DNA from 2 places in the Streptomyces sp. NPDC060064 genome. Region 2 is predicted to be linked to the other one. Evidence: riboswitches for the same ligand, from Rfam matches in the RefSeq annotation. Region 2 holds a riboswitch; the other holds the start of a gene.
What was found. Region 2 has a riboswitch for S-adenosylmethionine ahead of ACFWDI_RS37465 (aminotransferase class V-fold PLP-dependent enzyme). Riboswitches for the same ligand answer to the same signal wherever they lie in the genome.

Region 1: it holds a riboswitch for S-adenosylmethionine, as region 2 does, so the genes downstream of both, thrC (threonine synthase) here and ACFWDI_RS37465 (aminotransferase class V-fold PLP-dependent enzyme) in region 2, are expected to answer to the same signal.

What each region holds. Positions count from the first base shown of each region.
Region 1 is NZ_JBHWWF010000001.1:20,858-31,526, reverse strand. It holds partial or broken gene ACFWDI_RS00170 (DUF5753 domain-containing protein) at 1-291, shown strand, start outside; gene ACFWDI_RS00165 (DUF397 domain-containing protein) at 275-520, shown strand; gene ACFWDI_RS00160 (peptidylprolyl isomerase) at 683-1,180, shown strand; gene groL (chaperonin GroEL) at 1,310-2,932, opposite strand; gene ACFWDI_RS00150 (cold-shock protein) at 3,312-3,515, opposite strand; gene ACFWDI_RS00145 (MoaD/ThiS family protein) at 3,927-4,202, opposite strand; gene thrC (threonine synthase) at 4,226-5,509, opposite strand; SAM riboswitch class I at 5,527-5,654, opposite strand; gene ACFWDI_RS00135 (glucosyl-3-phosphoglycerate synthase) at 5,818-6,756, shown strand; gene ACFWDI_RS00130 (hypothetical protein) at 6,796-7,050, shown strand; gene ACFWDI_RS00125 (trehalose-6-phosphate synthase) at 7,158-8,567, shown strand; gene otsB (trehalose-phosphatase) at 8,544-9,392, opposite strand; gene ACFWDI_RS00115 (DUF3263 domain-containing protein) at 9,402-9,638, opposite strand; gene ACFWDI_RS00110 (ABC transporter substrate-binding protein) at 9,780-10,669, opposite strand, start outside.
Region 2 is NZ_JBHWWF010000054.1:14,423-25,091, forward strand. It holds gene ACFWDI_RS37445 (NYN domain-containing protein) at 132-1,493, opposite strand; gene ACFWDI_RS37450 (hypothetical protein) at 1,529-1,771, opposite strand; gene ACFWDI_RS37455 (rhomboid family intramembrane serine protease) at 1,922-2,647, shown strand; gene ACFWDI_RS37460 (Lrp/AsnC ligand binding domain-containing protein) at 2,644-2,925, shown strand; gene ACFWDI_RS37465 (aminotransferase class V-fold PLP-dependent enzyme) at 3,055-4,464, opposite strand; SAM riboswitch class IV at 4,672-4,789, opposite strand; gene trpD (anthranilate phosphoribosyltransferase) at 4,908-5,972, opposite strand; gene ACFWDI_RS37475 (cytochrome bc complex cytochrome b subunit) at 6,103-7,731, opposite strand; gene ACFWDI_RS37480 (Rieske 2Fe-2S domain-containing protein) at 7,728-8,780, opposite strand; gene ACFWDI_RS37485 (c-type cytochrome) at 8,777-9,586, opposite strand; gene ACFWDI_RS37490 (heme-copper oxidase subunit III) at 9,664-10,284, opposite strand; gene ACFWDI_RS37495 (hypothetical protein) at 10,455-10,669, shown strand, end outside.

The sequences.
Region 1 (10,669 bases), on a different contig from region 2:
ATGTGGCCTCACGGGTACGCAGCCACCAGATCATCGTGCAGGTGCTCCTGCTCAACGCGGGCGCACACGCTGCTATGGACGGCGCCCTCAAGCTGATGTACTTCCCTGACGCGCCCCCTCTCGCTTACGTCGATGGCCCCGGCACAGGCCAGTTGTTGGACGACCCGGGCCACGGTCGCACGGCACGAACTGACCTACGATCTGCTCGGGGCCAGCGCACTGTCACCCCAAGAATCCCTGGCCCTGATCGAATCAGTGGCGGAGGATTACGCGCATGACGATCAGCCCTGAGTACGACCTGAGCGTGGCGACCTGGCACAAGCCCAGCTACAGCGACGGCAGCTGTCTCGAGGTCGCCACCTGGCGCAAGTCCACCCACAGCGGCGGCGACTGCCTCGAAGTCGCCGACGGCCACCCCGACATCGTCCCCGTCCGCGACTCCAAGAACCCCGCCGGCCCTGCGCTCGTGTTCCGGAGCGCCGCCTGGTCCGTCTTCGTCGCGGACCTCAAGCAGCACTAGCCGGCGGAGCCCCTCGGAACTGGCCGGTCTTGTTCGTGTGCCGAGGGGCCGCCCTCTGGGCGGACCAAGTAGCCCGCGCGGCGGCGGCCCGTTGCGCCCACCGATTCGGCGGACCGGGGCGCCCGTCGCGCCCACGCCTGCCGGGGATGTCAGGATGGTCCTATGACGACCAAGGTCTACTTCGACATCACCATCAATGACGCCCCCGCCGGGCGGATCAACTTCAACCTGTACGACGACGTCGTTCCCAAGACGGCAGAGAACTTCCGCGCGCTCGCCACCGGCGAGAAGGGGTTCGGCTACGAGGGGTCCTCCTTCCACCGCGTCATCCCCGACTTCATGCTGCAGGGCGGCGACTTCACCCGCGGTGACGGCACGGGCGGCAAGAGCATCTACGGCGAGAAGTTCGCCGACGAGAACTTCAAGCTCACGCACAACAGGCCGGGCCTGCTCTCGATGGCCAACGCCGGCCCGAACAGCAACGGCTCCCAGTTCTTCATCACCACCGTGCTGACGCCGTGGCTGGACGGCAAGCACGTCGTGTTCGGCGAGGTCGCCGACGAGGACAGCATGGCCCTGGTCAAGAAGATCGAGAGCTACGGATCGCAGAGTGGCCGGACCAAGGCCAAGATCACCATCTCCGGCTCCGGCGTCGCCTGACGAACCTGCGGGACCTGAGCGGCCGAGAGGTCCGGGTCCCCGCGTGAACACGCGCTGAAACGCCCGAAGGCGGCACCCCTGTCAGGGATGCCGCCTTCGGTTGCGTAACCGGGCTTACTGAGCCGAGGCTCAGAAGTCCATGTCACCGCCCGGCATGCCGCCGCCCGCGGGGGCACCGGCCTTCTCGGGCTTGTCGGCGATGACGGCCTCGGTGGTGAGGAACAGCGCCGCGATGGAGGCCGCGTTCTGCAGAGCAGAGCGGGTCACCTTCGCGGGGTCGATGATGCCCTCGGCGATCATGTCGACGTACTCGCCGGTCGCGGCGTTCAGACCGTGGCCGACGGCCAGGTTGCGCACCTTCTCGACGACGACGCCACCCTCGAGACCACCGTTGACGGCGATCTGCTTGAGCGGAGCCTCCAGCGCGAGCTTCACGGCGTTGGCGCCGGTCGCCTCGTCACCATCGAGGTCGAGCTTCTCGAAGACCGAAGTCGCCTGGAGCAGAGCCACGCCACCACCGGCGACGATGCCCTCCTCGACGGCGGCCTTGGCGTTGCGCACCGCGTCCTCGATGCGGTGCTTGCGCTCCTTGAGCTCGACCTCGGTCGCGGCGCCGGCCTTGATGACGGCCACGCCGCCGGCCAGCTTCGCGAGGCGCTCCTGGAGCTTCTCGCGGTCGTAGTCCGAGTCGGAGTTCTCGATCTCGGCACGGATCTGGTTGACGCGACCGGCAACCTGGTCGCTCTCACCGGCACCGTCGACGATCGTGGTCTCGTCCTTGGTGATGACGACCTTGCGGGCGCGGCCCAGCAGGTCCAGGCCGGCGTTCTCGAGCTTGAGGCCGACCTCCTCGGAGATGACCGTGCCGCCGGTGAGGATGGCGATGTCGTTCAGCATCGCCTTGCGGCGGTCACCGAAGCCCGGAGCCTTGACGGCAACGGACTTGAAGGTGCCACGGATCTTGTTGACGACCAGGGTCGACAGGGCCTCGCCCTCGACGTCCTCGGCGATGATCAGCAGCGGCTTGCCGGACTGCATGACCTTCTCGAGAAGCGGCAGCAGGTCCTTGACCGAGCTGATCTTCGAGTTGACGATCAGGATGTACGGGTCGTCGAGCGACGCCTCCATACGCTCCATGTCGGTGGCGAAGTACGCCGAGATGTAGCCCTTGTCGAAGCGCATACCCTCGGTGAGCTCAAGCTCCAGACCGAAGGTCTGGGACTCCTCGACGGTGATGACGCCTTCCTTGCCGACCTTGTCCATCGCCTCGGCGATGAGCTCGCCGATCTGGGTGTCGGCGGCGGAGATGGAGGCCGTGGAAGCGATCTGCTCCTTGGTCTCCACGTCCTTGGCCTGCTCGAGCAGCGCACCGGAGACGGCCTCGACGGCCTTCTCGATGCCGCGCTTGAGAGCCATCGGGTTGGCACCGGCGGCCACGTTGCGCAGGCCCTCGCGGACCAGCGCCTGGGCGAGGACGGTCGCGGTGGTCGTACCGTCACCGGCGACGTCGTCCGTCTTCTTGGCGACTTCCTTGACCAGCTCGGCGCCGATCTTCTCAAACGGGTCCTCGAGCTCGATCTCCTTGGCGATGGATACACCATCGTTGGTGATCGTGGGGGCGCCCCACTTCTTCTCGAGGACGACGTTGCGGCCCTTGGGGCCAAGGGTGACCTTGACGGCGTCGGCGAGCTGGTTCATCCCGCGCTCGAGACCGCGCCGTGCCTCCTCGTCGAACGCGATGATCTTGGCCATGTGAAGTGGTCCTCCCGGACTGGGGTGGATTCTCCGGACCGCGCTGGCGCCCGCGACGGACGGCCTGCATGCCTTGTGGTTCCTTGCCCCACCCGGCCTGCGGACCTCACCAACCCGGTCCTCGTTGTCACTCTCACTGTCAGAGTGCTAACGCCAATGATTAGCACTCGCCCTAGGAGAGTGCAAGCGACTCTCACGGATCGAAGACCCACGAGCGGACCCACGGGCGGACCCAGCAGCGGACGCGCGAAGGGACCCACGAAGGGACCCAGCAGCGGACGCGCGAGCGGACCCGCGGGCAGACGCACGAGGGGCCCGCATCCCTGGTGGGATGCGGGCCCCTCGTGCGTGAGTGCGTCGGTGGCCGATCGCGCCGAGATCAGACGGCGAGCTTGACCATATCCGCCTGCGGACCCTTCTGGCCCTGCGAGATCTCGAATTCGACTCGCTGACCCTCTTCAAGGGTGCGGTACCCGTCCATCTGGATCGCGCTGTAGTGGACGAAAACATCCGCACCACCGTCGACCGCGATGAAGCCGTACCCCTTCTCCGCGTTGAACCACTTGACGGTGCCCTGAGCCATGCCTAACTCCCCTATTACTGGCCCTTGCGCAGGACCGCACTTCGCGGACCCGGGTCAGACCTCCACCCTCCGACAGGAGAGGGTGTGCGCCGGAACGCGTCGACCGCGGCTGAATGTATCTGCCCAACTGCCCTCTGCAACAGGTCAATCCGACGAGAAATCCGAGCACGCGTGAACGGATAATTGAACTGAATTCAATAAATTCCGGGGCAAGTCGGGCCCGGCAAATGGCGCTTAAGAGGCAATTCGAGCGAACTTATTGGCTGCTTCTTGATGGGGCCAGGACGCATTCTCATATGCGGCCGGCATAAGCAGCGGCGGGGCCTTCCCCAACTGTACCGCGCTCAACCATACAGAATTGCCCCCTCCGCTTCTCTTGCGGAGGGGGCAATTCTGGTGACGCTGCGTAGCTCAGCCGCCGGCGACGGCAGGAATGATCGAAACGCCCGCACCGTCCGGCGTCGCGGTCTCAAGACCCTGCTCGAAACGGACGTCGTCGTCATTCACGTACACGTTCACGAAGCGGCGCAGCTTGCCCTGGTCGTCCAGGACGCGCGCGGCGATGCCCGTGTGGTTCTTCTCCAGGTCGGCGATCACCTCGGAGAGCGTCGCGCCCTCCGCCGGGACCTCGGCCTGACCGCCCGTGTACGTACGGAGAATGGTGGGGATGCGGACGTTCACGCTCATGGTGTTCTGCCTTCCGTAGGTAGTCAGCGGGCCAGGCCGGCGTCGCGGAACGCGTCGAGGCTCGGGCGGATGGTCGCCGTGGGTCCGGTCGTCGGAGCGACCGCGTCGAGGGTCTTGAGACCGTCGCCGGTGTTGAGCACGACCGTGGTGAGCGCCGGGTCGAGCACGCCCTCCTCGATCAGCTTCCGCGTCACGCCCACGGTCACACCGCCCGCGGTCTCCGCGAAGATGCCCTCGGTACGGGCCAGCAGCTTGATCGCGTCGACGATCTGCTCGTCGTTGACGTCCTCCACCGCGCCGCCCGTGCGGCGCGCGATGTCCAGCACGTACGGGCCGTCGGCCGGGTTGCCGATGGCCAGCGACTTGGCGATGGTGTCCGGCTTCTGCGGGCGTACGACGTCGTGCCCGGCCTTGAAGGCCGTCGACACCGGCGAGCAGCCCTCCGCCTGGGCACCGAAGATCTTGTACGGCTTGTCCTCGACCAGACCGAGCTTGATCAGCTCCTGCAGACCCTTGTCGATCTTGGTGAGCTGCGAGCCTGAGGCGATCGGGATCACGATCTGGTCGGGCAGCTGCCAGCCGAGCTGCTCGCAGATCTCGTACGCCAGCGTCTTGGAGCCCTCGCCGTAGTACGGGCGGAGGTTGACGTTGACGAAGCCCCAGCCCTCGCCCAGCGGGTCGCCGATGAGCTCCGAGCAGAAGCGGTTGACGTCGTCGTAGTTGCCCTCGATGCCGACCAGCTCGCCGCCGTACACCGCGGCCATGACGACCTTGCCCTGCTCCAGGTCGTGCGGGATGAACACGCAGGAGCGGAAGCCGGCCCGTGCGGCGGCCGCACCGACGGCGCCCGCGAGGTTGCCGGTGGAGGAGCAGGAGAGAGTCGTGAAGCCGAAGGCGCGCGCGGCCTCGACGGCGATCGCGACGACGCGGTCCTTGAAGGAGTGCGTCGGGTTGCCGGAGTCGTCCTTGATGTACAGGCCACCGGTAACGCCCAGCTCACGGGCGAGATTGTCGGCCTTGACGAGCTTGGTGAAACCGGGGTTGATGTTCGGCTTCTCGGCCACGTCGGCGGGGACGGGCAGCAGCGGGGCGTACCGCCAGATATTGTTCGGACCCGCTTCGATCCGCTTCTTCAGCGCGTCGGGGTCGCCGCTCGGCAGGTCGTACGCGACTTCGAGGGGCCCGAAACACAGGGCGCAGGCGAAGATCGGGCCGAGGTCGAAACGCTCTCCGCACTCGCGACACGAGAGCGCCGCGGCGGGACCGAGGTTCACTGGAGTGGTGCTTGCGACAGTCTGAACAGCCATGGAGGCGAGGCCCTTTCTCCTCATCTTCCCCGTGACGCATTTCGCCACGAGACGGAATTGGCACCTTCCCCACCGTGACCTCGCGGTCGGCGGGAGGGTTGCCGGGGCTTCAACGGGCCGTTCCCTCTGCCCCTCTGGATGAGCGGTATTCGATTGTCAGCGTGAGGACCCCCGACATGCGACGGTCATCCGCGTTGTTCAAGACTGTAACCGAAGGCCTGGACGGTTGAGATAGTCGTCCGAACCGCGAGATGAAGATCATGGCCCCTGCCGCTGGCGCGGCGTGGCACAACCAGGGAGTAACGAGCGTGCTGGAAGAGGTGGAGCGCTGGCTGAGCAGGCGTTCCTGGTCCGCGTCCGACCGGCCGCTGCACCAGCTCATCGCTGCCAAGCGCGGTACGACCGTCAGTGTCGTCCTGCCCGCGCTCGACGAGGAGGCGACGGTCGGCGAGATCGTCACCGTGATCCGGCGCGAGCTGATGGAAGCGGTGCCGCTCGTCGACGAGCTGGTCGTCATCGACTCGGGCTCGAGCGACCGTACGGCCGAGGTGGCCGCGGCGGCCGGCGCGCGGGTGGTGCACCGCGACGCGATACTGCCGCGGATACCGGCGGCCCCCGGCAAGGGCGAGGTGCTGTGGCGGTCGCTGATGGTGACCAGCGGCGACATCGTCTGCTTCATCGACGCGGACCTCAGGGACTTCTCGGCGGACTTCGTCTCCGGGATCGTGGGACCGCTGCTGACCGACCCCGAAGTGCAGTTCGTCAAAGCGATGTACGACCGGCCGCTGGGCGATGTGGCAGGTCAGGGCGGCCGGGTCACCGAGCTGGTGGCGCGCCCGCTGCTCAATCTGCACTGGCCGCAGCTGGCCGGGGTCGTCCAGCCGCTCGGCGGCGAGTACGCGGCGCGGCGCTCGCTCCTCGAGCGGCTGCCCTTCCCCGTCGGTTACGGAGTGGAGCTGGGCCTGCTCGTGGACGCGCTGCACACGGTAGGTCTTGACGCGCTGGCCCAGGTGGACGTCGGCTCGCGCAAGCACCGGCACCAGGACGGGCAGGCGCTGGGCCGGATGGCCGCGGCGATCTACCGTACGGCTCAACTGCGGCTGTCCCGGGGCCACTTGGTGCGGCCGGCACTCACGCAATTCGAGCGCGGCGAGGACGGTTTCGAACCGCGCACCTATCCGGTGGACACGGAGGAGCGGCCGCCGATGCGCGAGATCGGTGAGTACGCGGCGCGTCGCGCGGCATAACCACCACCGCTGTAGCGGTTTGTCCAACACTTCCTGCTTATGGCCTTCAGATGCAGTACGGGCGCTCCGCGCCGCAGTGCCGGGCTGCCGCGGTTCCTCGGGGCCCTGGCAGTCATCACCACCGTTCTGACCGCTGTGGTCATCCAGGGACAGGCGATGGCCGACACCGTCGCCCCGGCGAACCGGGGCGACCACAGCTCCGAGCGGCTGTGGCTCCTCGGCGGTCTGGCGCTGAGCCTGACCGCGGCCGGCGTGATCGCGGTCGCCGCCTCGCGCGGGCGCCGCGATCACTGAGGGGGCGCCGCAATCACCGGCCTGCTCCCGTGAATCACCAATCTGCCGACCTGCCCTTCGGCCGTACGCACGTTTGAGGGTTTGTGCGACGGGCTAGGTTTCGCCACATGGTCTCCGAGCACCCTGCTGCCCAGGTCCTCGTCGCGTCGAACCGCGGCCCGGTCTCGTACACGCTGCGCGAGGACGGCTCGCTCGACGCCAAGCGCGGCGGCGGCGGGCTGGTCTCCGGTCTCTCCGCCATCGGCTCCGAGGCGGACGCCCTGTGGGTGTGCGCCGCGCTGGGCGACGGCGACCGTGAGGCGGTACGGCGCGGGGTCGGCGAGGCCGGGGTGCTGATGCTCGACATCGACCCGGCCGTCCACTCCGACGCGTACAACGGCATCGCGAACTCCGTGCTCTGGTTCGTCCACCATCTGCTGTACCAGACGCCGGTGGAGCCGGTCTTCGACGATGAGTTCCGCCGCCAGTGGGCCTCGTATGAGACCTACAACCGGGCCTTCGCGGACGCGCTCGCCGCTCAGGCGGCTCCCGGTGCGGCGGTCCTGGTGCAGGACTACCACCTGGCGCTGGTACCCGGCATGCTCCGCGAGCTGCGCCCGGATCTGCGGATCGGGCACTTCTCGCACACGCCGTGGGCGCCCGTCGACTACTTCCGGATGCTGCCCGACGACATCGCCGAGCAGCTGCTGCGCGGCCTGCTCGGCGCGGACCGGACCTGTTTTCTCACCCGGCGGTGGGCGGACGCGTTCACGGCGTGCTGTACGGAGCTGCTGGGCGCGGACTCCCTGGAGGGCACCCGGATCGGGGTGCACGGGCTCGGCGCGGACGCGGACTTCCTGCGGGAGCGCGCGCACCGGCCGGATGTGGCGGAGCGGCTGGTGGCGCTGCGCGAAGAGATCGGCGGCACCCCGTCGGCGCCCCGGAAGACGATCGTCCGGGTGGACCGCACCGAGCTGTCCAAGAACATCGTGCGCGGCCTGCTCGCCTACCGGCAGCTGCTGGAGTCCCGTCCGGAGTGGCGGGAGCGGGTCGTCCATGTCGCCTTCGCCTACCCGTCCCGGCAGGACCTGGCGGTGTACCGCGACTACACGGCGGCGGTCCAGCGCCTCGCCGACGAGATCAACTCCGGCTACGGGACACCGACGTGGACCCCGGTCGTCCTCCATGTGAAGGACGACTTCGCACGCTCCCTGGCCGCGTACCGGCTGGCCGATGTGGCCCTGGTCAATCCGATCCGTGACGGCATGAACCTCGTCGCCAAGGAGATCCCGGTCGTCTCGGACAACGGCTGCGCGCTGGTGCTGTCGCGGGAGGCAGGGGCGTACGAGGAACTGGGCGAGGACGCGCTGGTGGTGAACCCGTACGACGTGACCGGCACCGCCGAGGCGCTCCACGAGGCGCTGACGATGCCGGACAACGAACGGGCCGGGCGCACCAAGCGGCTGGCGGCGGCGGCGACCGCGCTGCCGCCGCAGAAGTGGTTCCTGGACCAGCTACAGGCGCTGCGCGAGATCTGACAGAAACCCGACCACCGCCGCCGGGCCCGGCAGCAGCAGATCGGCCCGCTCCGCGAGCTCGGGGACCTCCTCGCTTCCGCTGCACACCAGCAGACCGGGGACGCCGTCCGCGCGGAGCTTCTCCACCGCGGCGAAAGCGGGCAGATCGCCGAGGTCGTCGCCGGCGTAGAGCACGGAACCGGCCTTCACCTCGCGTACGTACTCCTCGAGCGCCACGCCCTTGTCCATGCCGGGCGGGCGCAGCTCCAGGACCATACGGCCCGGCTCCACGATCAGGCCGTGGCGTGCGGCGAGTTCGGCGAGCGGTTCACGCAGGGCCTCGAAAGCCGCCTGCGGGTCGGACGCACGGCGGGTGTGGACGGCGACCGCCTGGCCCTTCTCCTCGATCCAGATGCCCTGCCAGGCGCCGATGCGGTCCAGGAATCCGGGGAGTTCGGCGCGGACGGCCGCGACGCCGGGGTGCGGGGCAGGCGTATGGACGGTGCCGGAGACGGCGTCCCAGCGCTCGGCGCCGTAGTGGCCGAGGACGACGAGGTGGTCGAGGCCCGGCACTCCGGCGAAGCCGCCGTACCGCACGGCGACACCGGCGGGGCGGCCGGTGATCACGGCGACGGACAGGACCCGCGGGGCGAGCGCGGCGAGCGCGGGGACCGCGCCCGGGTGGGCGCGGGCCTGGTCGGGGTCGGGCACGATCTCGGCGAGGGTGCCGTCGAAGTCGAGTCCGACGACGGTTTTCCCGGGCCTGGCGAGGATCGCGGCCAGACCTTCCCGGCCGGCGGGCGTCGACGGTGTCGGCAAGGGGTGCGCATACGGAGTGCTGCCCATCCCCCGACCCTATCGGCGACTTCGCCGGGCGTCTCTGACGCGACGCAGCCGGTTGACGGTCACGGGGTCGTGGGCCAGGGCGCGCTCGTCGTCGAGAAGGGCGTTGAGGAGCTGGTAGTAGCGGACCGGGGAGATGCCGAGCTGCTCGCGGATGGCCCGCTCCTTTGCGCCGGGTCCCGGCCAGGAGTGGTGCTCCATGGCCAGAACGGCACGGTCCCGCTCGGAGAGCGCCTCGTCGTGGGTCATACGATCCAACATATCCGCGCGACGAGGCCCACTGCCCGGCTGTCCGCGCACTCGGCCGCCCGGCTGCCCCGCTGCCCGGCTGCCCGCGCACTCGGCTGCCCGGTTGCCGGACCACTCGGCTGCGCGGTTGCCGGACCTCGGCTACTCGGCGTTCTCCGCGGCGGTGGCCGCCCGGCCGATCCGGCCGAGGACGGTCGCCGGGTCGCCGCCCGGCTCGACGGCCTTGCCTATGTTCCCCTTGATGTTCTCGCTGACCGAGGCCCACGACGTCTTGCCGACCGGCGGAAGCACCGAGGTGGGGAGCTCGTGGAGGAACTTCCTCAGCTCCAGGTGCTCCGGGTCCTTCTCCATCGCCTCGGACGCGGTGACCGTCGCCGGCAGCAGGGCATTCTGGCCGGCGAAGTCGAGGACGTTCTTGTCGCTGAAGACGAAGTCCAGGAACTTGCCGACCTCGACCCGGTGACCGTTCTGCTTGAAGCCCATGATCCAGTCGGCGACGCCCATCGCCGACTTGGCCTTGCCGTTCCTGCCGGGCAGCGCCACCTCGCCGACCTGGACGCCCGCCTTCTCCGCGGCCTGCATCAGCGAGGGGTGGCCGTTGAGCATGCCGACCTCGCCGCGGGTGAAGGCGGCGAACGCCTCCTTGCGGTTCAGCTTGGAGGGCGCGACCGGGCCGGTGAGCTTCTTCTCGACCAGGTTCTCCTTCAGCCAGGTGAAGGTGCTGATGTTCTGCGCGGAGTCGATCGCGTACTTGCCGACCGGGTCGATATAGCCGTCGCCGCCGCTGAGCAGCCACATCATGGTCTCGGCCTGGGCCTCTTCCGGACCGAGCGGCAGCGCGAAGGGGTACTTCGCGTCCGTGTTGGCCTTCAGCCTGACCGCGTCGTCCTTGAGGTCGTCCCAGGTCTTCGGGTCCTCCTTGATGCCGGCCTCTTTGAAGAGCTTCTTGTTGAAGAAGAGGAGCCGGGTGGAGGCGACGAACGGCAGACCGTACTGGACATGCCGGTGCTCGCCGGCGTCGACGAGCGGGG
Region 2 (10,669 bases):
AGTTCAAATCCTCATGAGAAAAATCTGCTTCCCCGAGCACATTCTTTACATACATCACACGCGTAGTAGCGGCCACTTGACACTACGTCCGTCAGAGAAATAGCTAATTCGGGCATTTGGCGCGGCAGTTACTAGACGCGCGAAAGCCGCTTCAGCAACAAGGCGGACGCAACCGGCCTGGCGCCGGCCTTCGCCACACCGTCGGCGACTTCGCGGTCGGTGGAGACCACCACCACGGGCCGGCCCGGCGGCTCCGCCCGTACCAGCTGACGGATCAGCTCGTCCGCGGTCACGCCCGCCTTCGAGAACAGCACCCGCACTCCGCGCGGCGGCGCCAGCAGCACCGGCGCCGCCAGCTCCGCACCGTCGAAGACACAGGTGATCTCGGCACCGGTCTGCGCCGCGAGCATCGAGAGCCCGCCGAGCAGCCGCAGCCGCTGCTTCTCCAACGGCATCGTCGGATAGCCGGTCTTGGTGACGTTGTAGCCGTCCACCACCAGATGCGCCTGCGGCAGCGCGAGCAGCTGCTCGAGCAGGGCGGGATCGGTCTCGGAAAGCGCACGGGCCGCGATGTCCTTGGGTGACATCCGGCCCGGCTCGACCGCGTCGACCGTGTCCGCGGGATGGATTCCGGCGGGCGGCAGGGCCAGCTCGCGGCGCAGCCCCTGGGCCGCGTCGAGCACTGTGTCCAGCAGCAGCCGCAGCCGCATGTCCTCGATCGAGCGGCCCTCGCGCGCGGCCCGGCGGCCGGCCTCCACGGTCGCGTCGGCCTCGGCGAGACGCGCCTTCAGCCGCCGGCCCTCGCTCTCGGCCGACGACACCTGGGCGGCGGCCTCCGACCTGATCGTCTCGGTCTCGGCGTCCCTGCGGCGCAGCGCGGCCTCACCGCGTTTCACATCGCTCTGGGCACTGCGCAGCTTGCGGCGCAGTGCCTCGGCTTCCTTGCGGGCCGTCTCCAGCTCCGTACGCAGCCGCTCGGTCTCGCTCTTGATCTGACTGCGCGCCTCGGCGAGCTCCTCGCGCAGCCGCTCCAGTTCGCGTCTGCCCGCCTCGTCGGCGCGCTCGGCGTCCGCCCGCTGAGCCTCCTCGCCCGCGGCGGCGACGAGTTTCACCCATCCGGTGGGCCGCAGGACATAGGCGGCGGCCGCCACATCGACAGGATCGGCGGCCGCGGGCGGCGACCCGGACTCCAGCGCCCGGGACAGTTCGGGCTGGGCCTGGCTGAGCCGCTCGCCGATGCGCTGCCGGAAGACCGGGTCGCTCTCCAGCGCTGCGGCCATCGCATTACCGGCGTACTTGGCACGCCGGGTCGGGGTGAAACGGGCGTACTGTCTCAACTGGGCCGGAAGTTCGGCGACGGTCAGGCCCCCGAAGGCGTCCGAGACCAGCGCCATGACCCTGCGCCGTACGCCTTCCGGCAGCGGGCGGTCGAGCGCCTCGGCGGCGTCACCGGCCGCACCGGCCGGCTCATCGCCGCTTGCAGGCTGCTCCACAATCCGTCACCCCACTACCCGTTCGGGCCGCTCCGTCAGGAAGCAGCGCCCGGCCTGTCCACCAGCTCGATCTGGTCCACCGCATTGCACCACCGGCAGCGCACCGACTCGATGGTCTCACTGACCACCTCGCGCTCCTCGACCGTCGGCTCTCCAGCCAGGTCCAGATGGACGTATTCGACGACCTTCGAGGAACGGGTGACATCGAAGCGGGTGAGGTTGCCGCAGAGCGTGCAGCGCCAGCGGGTCTCGGCCGTCGCCGGGGGAACCGTCGTCATCGTGCCGTCCTTTTTCGTGGTGCGGGTGCGGGTGCCGCTGTGCGCCGTCGAACCGCGGATGTACTGCCTGTAACCCTACGGCCTCGCGGGTCCCCGTTGACGCGGCGAGGCACTCTGTACCGTTCAGCCCCACTACGTCATGCTCTGTCCATGATCGGTTGGTGGGGTGCGGTCCGGGGCGCGGCCTCGGGACCTGCGATGACGTACGGCGCGATCGCCGTCTGCTGCGCGGTGTTCGTCCTCAGCCCCGTCTCGGGCCTCGATCCGGTGTACGGCACCGGTGACGCACTGCTCTCCGCGCAGAGCACATACTTCGAGCGCTGGGGCGTGATCCCCGTCGACCTGATGAGCAGCTCCACCTCCCGGGCGCTGATCACACCCCTCACCGCCCTCTTCGTCCACGGCAGTTGGCTGCACCTGCTGGGCAACATGCTCTTCCTGTACGTATTCGGGGCGATGGCCGAGGAACGGATGGGGCAGCTGGAGTTCGCTCTCTTCTATCTGGGCTGCGGCTATCTGGCGCTGCTCGCCTACGCGGCGGCCAACGCCGGCTCCGAGCAGACCCTGGTGGGAGCCTCCGGGGCGATCTCGGGCGTGCTCGGCGCCTTCCTCTACCTCTTCCCGAAGGCCCGGGTCACCAGTCTCTTCCCGTTCCTCTTCTTCCTTCCGCTGCGCTTCCCCGCCTGGATCGTGCTGATCTTCTGGTTCGTCCTCCAATGGCTGGCGGCGCGGAGCGCGGGCAGCGGCCCGGGCGTCGCCTATCTCGCACATCTGGTGGGGTTCGGGACGGGCTTTCTCTACGCCTGGGGACGTTTCCGGCATGGGACTAGAGTGAAGGCCCAAGCAGCGGCCACCGAGGGAGAAAGCCAACCGTGATCACCGCGATCGTGCTCATCAAGACCAGCGTGGACCGGATCCCCGAGATCGCCGAGTCGATCGCCGCGCTGGACAGCGTCAGCGAAGTCTTCTCCGTCACCGGTACGTACGACCTCATCGCCATGGTGCGGGTGGCCAAGCACGACGATCTCGCGGATGTCATCCCCGGCCGGATCAGCAGGATCCCGGGCGTCGAGGGGACCGACACACATGTCGCCTTCCGTACGTACTCGCAGCACGACCTCGAGGCGGCCTTCGCGATCGGCCTCGACGCGTAACGCCTGCGACACGACGAAGCCCCGGACCGGCCGGTCCGGGGCTTCGTCGTCCGTTCGGGCTCGGACAGCCGGGCTCAGACGCCCGGCTCGGACAAGCCGGGCTCAGACGCGCGGCACGGACGGCCGGGCTCAGACGGCCGGGACGCAGCGGCCGTCCTCCGTGCGGTAGTTCCACTGCGCACCGTCGCTGACGAGTTCCTTCACCGCCCGTACGAAACGCTCCACATGCTCGTCCGGCGTACCGGCGCCGAAGCTGACCCGGATCGCGTTGAGCGAACGCTCGCCCGGCTCGGCCTCCGGAGCGCCGCACTCGCCCGGGTCCTGCGGGTCGCTGCCCAGCAGGGTCCGCACCAGCGGGTGGGCGCAGAAGAGTCCGTCCCGTACCCCGATGCCGTACTCCGCCGAGAGCGCGGCCGCGAAGTGCGAGCTGTTCCAGCCCTCGACGACGAAGGAGATGACGCCGACGCGCGGCGCGTCGTCCCCGAAGAGCGAGAGCACCTTGACCTGCTCCACCTCCGCCAGACCCCTACGGACCGTGGCGACCAGCTGCTGCTCACGGGCGACGAGGCTGTCGAAGCCGGCCTCGGTGAGCGCCTTGCAGGCGGAGGCGATGGAGTACACGCCGATGACGTTCGGCGAACCGGCCTCGTGCCGGGCGGCCGTGGTGTGCCAGTCGACGTCCACGCCGCCGTCCGTACGCCGGGCGACCTTGCGGGACGCACCGCCGCCCGCGAGGTACGGCTCCGCGTCCTGCAGCCAGTCCGCGCGGCCCGCGAGCACACCCGAGCCGAACGGCGCGTACAGCTTGTGCCCGGAGAAGGCGACCCAGTCGACGTCCAACTCCTGTACGGAGACCGGGTGGTGGGGCGCGAGCTGGGCGGCGTCGAGCACAATCCGCGCGCCATGGGCATGGGCAGCGGCCGCCAGCTCCTTGACCGGCCACAGTTCACCGGTGACATTCGACGCTCCGGTCACACAGACCAGGGCGGGCCCGTACTCCTCGCCGGCAGATGCGGTGCGGTCGGCGAGCGCGCGCTCCAGCGTCCCGACGGCCTCGGCCGGCGTACGCGGCGCGTTCAGGTAGGTCACCCGGGCGTCGCGCCACGGCAGCAGCGAGGCGTGGTGCTCGGTCTCGAAGACGAAGACCTGGCAGTCGGCGGGGAGCGCGGCGGCCAGCAGGTTCAGCGAGTCGGTGGTGGAGCGGGTGAAGACGACCTGGTCGCCGGCGCGGCAGTCGAGGAACTCCGCGACCGTCGCGCGGCTGTTCTCGAAGAGGTCGGTGGAGAGCTGCGAGAGGTACCCGGCGCCGCGGTGCACACTGCCGTAGTACGGGGCGTAGGCGGCCACGTCGTCCCACACCCGCTGCAGGGCCGGGGCGCTCGCCGCGTAGTCGAGGGCCGCGTACGTGACCTCGCCGCCGGTGACGAGCGGAACGGTCACATCGCGGCCGAGGACCGGAAGCGGCGCGGCGCAGACGGGGTCGGCGGACTCGGAAGAAGCAGCGGTGGCGGTCTCAACGGTGTTCGGGCGTGCGGACATGGCGGTATCTCCCGGCAGGACAAGGCGGAATGGCTTCGACGAACCCGCACGGCAGCCAGGTGAAGGCTCTGTGTACGGGGATTGCCCTCGCATGTCACGGCGATCGCGTGCTGTGAGGGTCTGCTGAAGAAGGGGCTGATCAGCCCTATCGCATTCGCTTGCTCACGAGACTGCTCCCTTGAGGACCAGGACCCCAGGGTGTGCAGGGGTCCGCGCTTGCCGTAGACCTCTCTGCCTACGGCCTGGTCTTCACCCGGGGCACCCCGCCACGGACGGAGGGTTGCCGGACAGCGAGCCGGGGCCTAAATCGCTGTCACTCATGACCTTGAAGAGCATCCTGCCATACGGCCCACAACGCGCAAGGCGCGGTCCAGTTCCTGAGACAGGGAAGGGAACCGCGCCTTGCGTCGCGCCACTGCGGGCTCAGGCGTTCTCAGGCGTTCTCAGGCGTTACTGGCGGCGATCCACCGCTCGAGTGCCGCTTTGGCCGCGCCCGAGTCGATCGAAGCGGCGGCCTTGGCGATGCCCGCCGCGAGCTGCTCGTTCAGGCTGCGGTCCGTCGGCTCCAGCGCCACCAGAGCCGCAGCCGCGTTGAGCAGTACCGCGTCCCGTACGGGCCCGGCCTCGCCGCTCAGCAGCCGGCGCGCGACATCGGCGTTGTACGAGGCATCCGCGCCCCGCAGGGCCTCCACGGGCACCATGTCGATGCCGACGTCCCGCGGGTCGAAGGCCTCCTCGCGCACCGACCCGTCCCGTACCACCCACACCCGGGAGGTGGCCGTCGTCGTCAGCTCGTCCATACCGTCGTCGCCGCGGAAGACCAGCGCCGAGGAGCCGCGCTCGGCGAGCACCCCGGCCAGGATCGGCGCCATCCGGGCGTCCGCGACACCGGTGGCCTGGGCCTTCACCCTCGCCGGGTTGGTGAGCGGGCCGAGGAAGTTGAACGTGGTGCGGATACCCAGCTCCTTGCGGGCGGCCGCCACATGCCGCAGCGCCGGGTGGAACTTCACCGCGAAGCAGAAGGTGATCCCCGCCTCTTCCGCGACCTCGGCCACCCGCTGCGGGGTGAGCTCGAGATTGACGCCGAGCTTCTCCAGCACGTCGGAGGCGCCGCTCGCCGATGACGCGGCGCGGTTTCCGTGCTTGACGACCTTCGCGCCCGTTCCGGCGACGACGATCGCGGACATCGTGGAGATGTTCACGGTCTTGGCGCCGTCACCGCCCGTGCCGACGATGTCGACGCTGGGGCCCGGCACCTCGATCAGGTTCGCGTGCTCGTACATGGTCCGTACGAGACCGGAGATCTCCTCGACCGTCTCACCCTTGGCCCGCAGCGCGACCGCGAAACCGGCGATCTGGGCGTTGGTCGCCTCGCCGCTGAGGATGCGGTCCATGGCCCAGGCGGTGGCGTCGGCGCCCTGGTCACGGTTGCTGAGGAGAGCTTCCAGTACGCGGGGCCAGGAGAGGTCCGCCACGCTGTCGCCGCCAACCGGGGTCACAACGTTCATGGTCCACTCCAGGGTCCACAGCCGAATAGGGATGGGTCCACCCTATCCAGCCCCACAGACGGCGAAGAGCCCCGTCCATCGAATGGACGGGGCTCCCGCTGTGGCGATCAGCTCGGATCGTCAGGGGCGATCAGTGGTGGCCGTGGCCGCTGGTGATCTCCTGGTACTCCTCGCCGGTCGGCTTGGGGATCTGGTTCCCCTCGCCGTAGTAGCCCTTGCTGAGCTTTGCCCTGAGCTTCTGCAGCCGGCTCACCTTGCGCTCGACACCGTTCTCGTCGACCGTCGGGCCGATCTCGGCGGGAAGGTACTGGTAGTGCGCCGTGAGCGTGTACAGCTGCTCCTGCGAGAGCGGCTCGTGGATCTCGACGAACTCACCGTGCGGCAGCCGCTTGATGATGCCGGACTCGCGCCCGTGCAGCACCTTGTCGTGGTCACGCCGCTGCAGACCCAGGCAGATCCGCTTGGTGACGACGAAGGCGATGACCGGGGCGACGAAGAAGGCGATCCGGGCGAACCAGGTGATGCTGTTGATCGACAGGTGGAAGAAGACGGCGAACAAGTCGTTGCCACCGGCGATCAACAGAATGACGTACCAGGTCAGCCACGCCACACCGAAAGCCGTACGGGTCGGGGCGTTGCGCGGGCGGTCCAGGATGTGGTGCTCGCGCTTGTCCCCGGTGATCCAGGACTCGATGAACGGGTAGACCGCGATCGCGACCAGGATCAGCGGGAAGATCATCAGCGGTACGAACACACCCAGAGCGAGCGTGTGTCCCGCGAAATTGATCTCCCAGCCGGGCATCGCACGGATCAGGCCCTCGGAGAAGCCCATGTACCAGTCCGGCTGGGCGCCGGTGGAGACCTGGTCCGGGCGGTACGGGCCGAGCGCCCAGATCGGGTTGATCGAGGCGATGGCCGCGATGACCGAGATGACACCGAAGACCAGGAAGAAGAAGCCTCCGGCCTTGGCCATGTAGACCGGCAGCAGCGGCATGCCGACGACGTTCTTGTTGTTCCGGCCGGGGCCCGCGAACTGCGTGTGCTTGTGGTAGAAGACCAGGATCAGGTGCGCCACCAGCAGGCCCATCATGATGCCCGGCAGCAGCAGGATGTGGATCGAGTAGAACCGGGCGACGAAGTCACCGCCCGGGAACTCACCGCCGAACAGGAACATCGACATGTACGTGCCGACGATCGGCATCGACAGGATCGCGCCCTCCATGAAGCGCACACCTGTACCGGAGAGCAGGTCGTCCGGGAGCGAGTAGCCGGTGAAGCCGGTGAACATGCCGAGCACCAGCAGCAGGAAGCCGAAGAGCCAGTTGATCTCGCGCGGCTTGCGGAAGGCGCCCGTGAAGAAGACGCGCATCATGTGCACGAGCATGCCCGCGACGAAGATCAGCGCCGCCCAGTGGTGGATCTGCCGGATCAGCAGACCACCGCGGACGTCGAAGCTGATGTCCAGGGTCGAGGCATACGCCTCGGACATCCGGATGCCCTGCATCGGGACATACGTGCCGTGGTACTCCACCTCGTTCATGCTCGGGTGGAAGAACAGCGTCAGATACACACCCGTGAGGATGATGATGATGAAGCTGTAGAGGCAGATCTCACCCAGCATGAAGGACCAGTGGTCCGGGAAGATCTTCCGCATGTTGGACTTGGCCAGGGAGTAGATCCCGAGTCGGCCGTCCGCCCAGTCGGCGACCCGCTCACCTGCGGGCGCCTTGCGGTTCTTGTCGTCGCTCGCAGTACTCATCCGCGCTCCCAGAAGGAAGGACCGACGGGCTCGTCGAAGTCGCCGAGCGCCTCGAGGTTTCCATCGTCATTCACACCGATCCGCAGCTGCGGAAGGGCGTGACCGGCCGGGCCGAAGATGACGCGGGCGCCGTCGGAGAGGTCGAAAGTGGACTGGTGGCACGGGCAGAGCACGTGGTGCGTCTGCTGCTCGTACAGGCTGATCGGGCAGCCGACGTGCGTGCAGATCTTGGAGAACGCCACGATGCCGTCGTGTGACCACTCGAGCTCGCGCTTGTCCTTGATCTCGTCCGGCTGGATCCGGACGATCATCAGGGCCGCCTTGGCGATCTGCTTCTGGAAGTCCTCCGCGTGCTCCTCCAGGCCCTCGGGCATGGCGAAGGTGAGCGAACCCACGGCGACGTCCTCGGGACGCAGCGGCTCATGGGTGTTCATGTTGATGAGCTGCTTGCCCTTGGCCCACATCGTCTTGCGGAGCTTCTGCTCGGGCAGCGGCCCGAGGTCCCGCAGCAGCATCAGACCGGAGAGCGGCACCAGGGCCAGCGCGCCGAACATGGTGTTGCGGATCAGCTTGCGCCGGCCGAAGCCGGACTCCTCCGCGCCCGCGGCGAAGTCGGCCATGACCTTGGCCTTGACCTCGGGCTCGGCCGCGATGGGGTGACGCTCGTCGGCAACCTCCACATCGGACATCAGGGTGCGGGCCCAGTGGACCGCTCCCGCGCCGATGCTGAAGAGCGCCACACCGAGGGTGATACCCAGGGAGAAGTTGAGCGCGCTCACATGCCCGAACGGGAAGATGAAGACGATCTTGTCGACCGGGAAGATCACGTACGAGGCGATGAAGCCGATCGTGGCCAGCATCGACAGCGTGAACATGAAGGCGACAGCACGCTCGGAGCGCCTGGCGGCCCGCTCGTCGATGTCCTGGATGCGCGGCTTGTGGGCCGGCAGCCCCGGGTCCGCGAACGGATCGTCCGCGACCTTTACCGCGCCGTGCGCGGAGCCCTGCTCTGTCGGCAGGTTCTCTTCTGGATTCTCTTGGCTGCTCATGACTTCTTGGCCTTAGCGGTGTGGGCCGCGACCCAGATGGCGACTGCGATCAGCGCACCCAGACCGAAGATCCAGCCGAACAGACCCTCGCTGACGGGGCCGAGGCCACCGAGCTTGAGACCGCCGGGGCTCTCGGAGTCGTCGCCGTTCACCGTCTTGATGTACGCGATGATGTCCTGCTTCTCCTTCTCCGGCAGCGTGGTGTCGGGGAAGGAGGGCATGTTCTGCGGGCCGGTCTGCATGGCCTCGTAGATGTGCTTGGGGTCCACGCCCTCAAGGTTCGGGGCGTACTTGCCGTTCGTCAGGGCACCGCCCTCACCCGTGAAGTTGTGGCACTGGGCGCAGTTGGTACGGAACAGGTCGCCACCCTTGGCGATGTCCGCACCTTCCGGGCTGTACTGCTTCTCGGTCGGCGTGATCGGGCCGGCGCCGAGGGAGGCCACGTAAGCCGCGAGCTGGTCGATCTCGCTCTGCGAGTAGATGACCTTCTTCGCCGGCACCTGGGCGCCGGGCTGCTGGGCGGGCATCCGGCCCGTGCCGACCTGGAAGTCGACAGCGGCGGAGCCCACGCCGACGAGGCTCGGGCCGTCAGAGGTCCCCTGACCGCCGGTCCCGTGGCAGCTGGCGCAGCCGACGGTGTAGAGCTTCTTGCCCTCCTCGATGGCGAGGGACTGGGCGGTTTCGTCGGCCTGCGCCTTGTCCGCGGGTGCGAACGCGGCGTACAGCCCCCCAGTGGCCGCCAGCGCGAGGAGTAGGACGACGACCGCCGCCAGCGGATGGCGTCGTCGTGCGGAGAGCTTTTTCACGGATTACCCCGGTGTCAGGATCTTCTGCGTCGATGCTTCTGGACTGTGTCTGCTTCAGGCAACCAGTGCCTGCGCCGTTACTTGATCATGTAGATCGTGGCAAAGAGGCCGATCCAGACGACATCGACGAAGTGCCAGTAGTAGGACACGACGATGGCGGCGGTTGCCTGCTCGTGCGTGAATCTCCTCGCCGCGTACGTCCTGCCGAGTACCAGCAGGAACGCGATGAGGCCGCCCGTCACGTGCAGGCCGTGGAAGCCGGTGGTCAGGTAGAACACCGAGCCGTACGGGTCGGAGGACAGCGAGAGGCCGTCCTTCGTGACCAGTTCGGTGTACTCGAAGACCTGACCGCCGATGAAGATCGCACCCATCACGAATGTGATCGAGAACCAGGTGCGGAGCTTCTTCACATCGCCCCGCTCCGCGGCGAAGACGCCGAGCTGGCAGGTGAGGGAGGAGAGCACCAGGATCGTGGTGTTCGTCGCGGAGAACGGGAAGTTCAGGGCCGAAGCCATTTCCTTCCAGTGCTCGGCGCCCGTCACCGATCGCAGGGTGAAGTACATCGCGAAGAGGGCCGCGAAGAACATCAGCTCGGAACTCAGCCAGATGATGGTTCCGACGCTGGTGAGGTTCGGCCGATTGACCGACGGGTGCGCGTGCCCGGTTTCTACTGTCGTTGCTGTCGCCACGACCGACATTATGTCGGTCGCTTATCCCGCCCTCACCCCGGGGGGTGCCGTTCGGTGTGTCAGTGGGGTGTGTCCTGCCCGAACGGCCCATCGAAGCGGTGTCCGAACCGCTGTTGACAGGCAGTCGGACGGAGTAGCATCCGCCGCATCGGTTCCTGATCCAACGAGGCGGAGGAACAATGCAGGCGACTGCCACGGTGCTGGTCTACAGCGATGACTCGGGCACCCGCGAGCAGGTGCGGTTGGCAGCGGGACTCAGGCCGGCCGCCGATCTGCCGCCGGTGGAGTTCCTGGAGTGCGCGACCCTGCCTGCCGTCCTGAAAGCGCTGGACGAGGGCGGTGTCGATGTCTGCGTACTGGACGGCGAGTCGGTTCCCGCGGGCGGTATGGGCGT